Regions from separate parts of the Streptomyces sp. NPDC029044 genome, predicted to be linked through region 1. Evidence: riboswitches for the same ligand, from Rfam matches in the RefSeq annotation. Region 1 holds a riboswitch; the other holds the start of a gene.

The links. A riboswitch is a leader RNA that binds a small molecule or an ion and turns the genes downstream of it on or off. The one in region 1 is predicted to bind cobalamin.
Region 2: linked by a shared signal. The riboswitch ahead of AB0E85_RS23735 (ABC transporter substrate-binding protein) and the one ahead of AB0E85_RS34145 (cobalamin biosynthesis protein) in region 1 are both predicted to bind cobalamin.

The regions. Positions count from the first base shown of each region.
Region 1 covers NZ_JBEZWN010000071.1:8,340-10,779, reverse strand. The annotation lists gene AB0E85_RS34155 (inorganic phosphate transporter) at 1-634, shown strand, start outside; gene AB0E85_RS34150 (hypothetical protein) at 669-890, shown strand; cobalamin riboswitch at 1,008-1,166, shown strand; gene AB0E85_RS34145 (cobalamin biosynthesis protein) at 1,266-2,219, shown strand; gene AB0E85_RS34140 (cobyric acid synthase) at 2,221-2,440, shown strand, end outside.
Region 2 covers NZ_JBEZWN010000031.1:72,888-75,327, reverse strand. The annotation lists gene AB0E85_RS23735 (ABC transporter substrate-binding protein) at 1-1,026, opposite strand, end outside; cobalamin riboswitch at 1,056-1,238, opposite strand; gene AB0E85_RS23730 (class I SAM-dependent methyltransferase) at 1,294-2,043, opposite strand; gene AB0E85_RS23725 (MFS transporter) at 2,012-2,440, opposite strand, start outside.

The DNA.
Region 1 (2,440 bases):
GGTCGCCGGCGGCACCCTCGCCCCCGACTCCGACCCGCCCATGTGGGTCATCCTCTCCGCGGGCATCGCGATCGCGCTCGGCACCTACCTGGGCGGCTGGCGCATCATCCGCACCATGGGCAAGGGCCTGACCGACCTCCAGCCGCAGCAGGGCTTCGCCGCCCAGACCTCCGCGGCCACGGTCATCCTGGCCTCCTCGCACCTCGGTTTCTCCCTCTCCACGACGCACTCCGTCTCCGGCGCCGTGATGGGCGCGGGGCTCGGCCGCAAGGGCGGTGTCGTCCGCTGGTCGACCGCGACGCGGATGTTCGTCGCCTGGGGTCTGACGCTGCCGGCGGCGGCCCTGGTGGGCGCTCTCGCCGAGTACGTAACCGGCTTCGGCGCCTGGGGCACCGCGGTGGTGGCCGTCTTCCTCGTCGTCTCCAGCGCGGCCATCTGGAAGCTGTCGCGGCGGGAGATCGTCGACCACACGAACGTCAACGACACCGACGACGCCGAGCCCGCGGGCGTGGTGACCACGGCGATGGCCGCGGTCACGCCGCCGCCGGCCGGCACGCCGGCGGAGGAGCCCGTGCCGTCGTTCCCCGCCCAGGCCACCGCCGAGCGGACGGCCTCCACGACCACCTCGGTCTGACCCCGCCCACCGGCAACAAGGAAGAGTCTCCGATATGAAGATCGACTGGGCGGCCCTCGGCTCCGTGTTCGGCGTCAGCCTCGTGGTCACCGTGGCTCTCGTGGCCCTGTTCACCCTCGGCATCACCGGTCTGTCCCGCCGCGAGCGGGCGGTGGCCCAGGGCGGGTCCGCGGGCCTCGCGGTCACCGGCGCGTACGCGTGCTTCGCGGCGTGCGCGGCGGCTGTCGGGTACGGGATCTACCTGATCGTGGCCTGAGGGCCTGACGTCCCATCGTGTCCGCCGGGCGGTACGGAACTTCGGTTTCGTGCCGCCCGTTCGTCGTGTCTACGGGAGGGGACGATGTGGGGTTCTCCACACTCTCCCCTCGCAGGTCAACGGCAAGTTGACGGCGGTTCGCGGCCGTGGTGGACTGCCGGGGCCAATACGGCGGCAGGAGAGGAAGCCGGTGCGATTCCGGCGCGGTCCCGCCACTGTCACCGGGGTAGTGATCCCCGGGAGCCAGGAACTCTCACCGCCGGTCTCGTCGAACCAGGGCGTGGACACCCTGAGTGAGGACACGTATCGCCATGCGCGGCTGCCGATCGAGGTTCACCACCCCACCCCCGCCCGCCCTGCTGGCCGGCTGAGCCCATGGGTGCCGGTCGCGTCTTCGCGTACGGTGCCGCCGCCGGTCTGATCGGTGACCTGCTGCTCGGTGATCCTCGCCGGGGGCATCCGGTCGCCGCGTTCGGACGGGCCGCGGGCGCCGTGGAACGGGTGCTGTGGCGGGACCACCGCGGGTGGGGCGCGCTGCACACCGCCGTGTGTGCCGGAGGGGCCGCCGCCCTCGGGTCCGTCGCCGCGCGGGCCGTGCGGACCTCCCCCGTCGCGTCCGTCGCGCTGACCGCAGCCGCCACCTGGGCCGTCGTCGGGGGGACTTCGCTCGCCCGGGAGGCGCGGACCATCGGGCGCGCCCTGGAGGCCGGGGACGTCGAGGCGGCCCGGGCGCGGCTGCCGCATCTGTGCGGCCGGGATCCACAGGCCCTCGACGCCGACGGCATGGCCCGGGCCGTGGTCGAGTCCGTCGCCGAGAACACCTCCGACGCGGTGGTGGGGGCGCTGGTGTGGGGGGCCGTCGGCGGGGTGCCGGGGCTGCTCGGGTTCCGGGCCGTCAACACCCTGGACGCCATGGTCGGGCACAAGTCGGCCCGCTACCGCCGCTACGGGTGGGCCTCCGCGCGCCTGGACGACCTCGCGGGGTGGCCCGGTGCGCGGCTGACCGCCGTCCTCGCCGCCCTGGCCGGGCCGGATCCGCAGGGGGCCGTGCGGGCCTGGCGGGCCGATGCGGCGCAGCATCCGAGTCCCAACGCCGGGCCCGTGGAGGCCTCGTTCGCCGGGGCGCTCGGGGTGCGGCTCGGCGGGACGCTGTCGTACGGCGGGCGGGTGGAGCACCGGCCCGTGCTGAACACCCGGGGTCGGGCCGTCGGCACGCACGACGTCGAGCGGGCCGTGCGGCTGTCGAAGCGCGTCACGTGGCTCGCGCTCGGGGCGTGCGCCGGTGCGCGGTTGCTGATGAGCGCGCGGTCAACGAGAAGGGGGAAATGACATGAGCGGTGGGCTTCTTGTCGCCGGTACGACCTCCGACGCCGGCAAGAGCGTCGTGACCGCCGGGATCTGCCGGTGGCTGGTGCGGCAGGGCGTGAAGGTCGCACCCTTCAAGGCGCAGAACATGTCCCTGAACTCCTTCGTGACGACGGAGGGCGCCGAGATCGGGCGGGCGCAGGCCATGCAGGCGCAGGCCTGCCGCGTCGAGCCGGCCGCCCTGA
Region 2 (2,440 bases), on a different contig from region 1:
GCTCTCGGGGTGGATGCCGCGGGCCAGGTCCTCGACCGCGTAGGCCGAGCGGATACCGACCAGCGTCGCGGTCAGCGGCAGGACGACGAACCGCTTGTTCTTGACCGCGGGCACGTCCTCCAGGGCGGGCTGGGAGAGCAGGAACTTCTTCTTCTGCTCGACGCTTCCGGCGCCGGCGTAGTCGTAGATGGCGATGACTTCGGGCTTGCGTTCGACGACCTGTTCCCAGGAGACGTCGCCGAAGACGTCGTCGAGGTCGGCGAAGACGTTCTTGCCGCCGGCCAGCCGGATCAGCTCGGTGCCGAGGCTCTTCCCCCCGGCGGTGAAGGCGGTCTTGTCGCCGCTGTCGTAGACGAAGACGGGCACCTCGGCTTCGCCCTCGACCTTGGCGGAGGCCTTGTCGACGCGACCGGTGAGGTCGGCGACCAGCTCGTCCGCCCGGTCCGGGACGCCGAAGATCTTGCCGATGGTGCGGATCTCGTCGTAGGTGTCCTTCATCGTGACCCGCTTCTTGCCGCAGTACTCGCGGTTGAGATGCGTGTCGATGCCGGCGTCGGCGAACGCCTTGCGGGAGCGGCCCTCCTTCTCGGCGAAGGCGCTGCCGTAGCCGCCGTAGACGAGGTCGGGCTCTGCCTCCAGGACCGTCTCGAACGACGGCTCCTTCTTCGCCAGTTCCGGGATCGCCTCGTAGTCCTTCTTCAGTTCGGGCAGGACGGCCGAGTCGGGGAAGGCGGTGCCGACCATACGGTCCTTCAGACCGAGGGCGAGCATGAGTTCCGCCGGGTGCTGGTGGATGGTGACGACGCGGGAGGGCGGCTTGTCGTACGTCGTCTTCACACCGCAGTTGTCGATCGTGACGGGGAAGCCCGCCGCCGAAGGGGCCGGGGCCTTCGTGTCCTCGGTGGTGTCCTGCGACGAGCCGCAGCCAGCGGTCAGCAGGGCCGCGCACGCGGCGACGGCAGCGGCTGTCGCACGCAGGGCATGCCGCCTGCGGGCAGGTGTGAACAGCGGGGGACGGTCGTACACGTGAAGCCTCCTGCGGAGTCCGCGCTCCTCGGATCGGGCCCGCGACAGGCCAGTGTCCTGACTCCCGGATCGACGCTCCCCCTTGCCTTCCCGCGCGGCGCGCAGTGGCGTGTCGAAGGGTGCACTCCCCGGTCACAGTGGCGGGACCGTGCCGGATTCGCACCGGCTTCCTGTCTCCCGTCGCGGCGATGACCCGGTGATACTACGATCTGCCGAGTCCAGGCCAAAAGGGCGCGCGGGCCCGATCGCACGCCCCCGTGCCACCGGTCACCCCTCGCGGACCGCCCGCAGCACCAGCCGCTCGGCGTTCTCGTCGTAGGGGCGGCCGTCGAACCCGCCGAAGACCTCCACGCGGCCGAACCCCGCCTCCTCGGCCATGCGCCGCAGCTCGACCGCGCTGTACACGAACCACACCAGGGTGGCCCGCGTCACTCGCTCGCCCCGCACCAGCACCCAGTCGCTGCGCAGCCGCGCCCAGTCGTCCTGCACGCTGTCGGTCTGCACCATCAGGTCCTCGCCCCGCCGCACCACCTTCGGCGGGGTGACCTTGCGGGCCAGCAGTTCCTTGCCGGCGAGGTCCAGGACGAGGGTGCCTCCGGGAGCCAGGCAGTCGTGCATCACGCGCAGCACACGGGCGTTGTCGGCGGGATCCTCGAAGTAGCCGAACGAGGTGAACATGTTGAGGACGACGTCGAAGGCGCCCGGTGCCTCGTATGCCCGTGCGTCGGCCTGTACGTAGGTGACCTGGGCGCCTGCCTCGGCGGTTCGCTTGCGGGCCCGTTCCAGCATGGCCGGGCTCAGGTCGACACCGGTGACGTCGTGGCCGCGGCGGGCGAGCGGCACGGTGAACACGCCGGGGCCGCAGCACAGGTCCAGCACCCGGGCGCCGGCCGGGAAGGACAGCAGAGGAGAGGTGGCCAGCAGTTCCTCGGCCTGCGTGTGGCGTTGATCGGAGAAGAGGAAGTCGTGGAACTCCGTCCAGAAGTCATCGTCCTGGAACCCGCCCGTCCGTGTCATGCGGTCTCAGTGCTCCTTCGTCGTCGTGTGGTTGGGGGTGATTCGGCGTGCGGTCGCGCAGCGCCAGCAGTACTGGGGGCAGCAGCAGGCACTGTGCGGCGGCCAGCAGCCAGAACCAGCCGGTGCTCCCGGCGTGTTCGGTGAGGCCGTAGAGCTGGCCGCCGAGTACGCCACTGGCGCAGGCGCCGAGCCCCGCGGCCAGCCGTTGCTGACCGAAGACCACGGCGTCGGAGCGCGGGCTGCGGGACAGGGCCTCCAGGTCGTTCTTCAGGAACAGGACGATGTCGCCCAGGGTGATCAGCGCTCCGCCCGCGAGGAGCGCGGGCCGGGTACCGATCGTCAGCACGGCCAGCCCGGCAGCCAGGCCCCCGAAGCCCACCGCCAGGGCCGTCGCGTA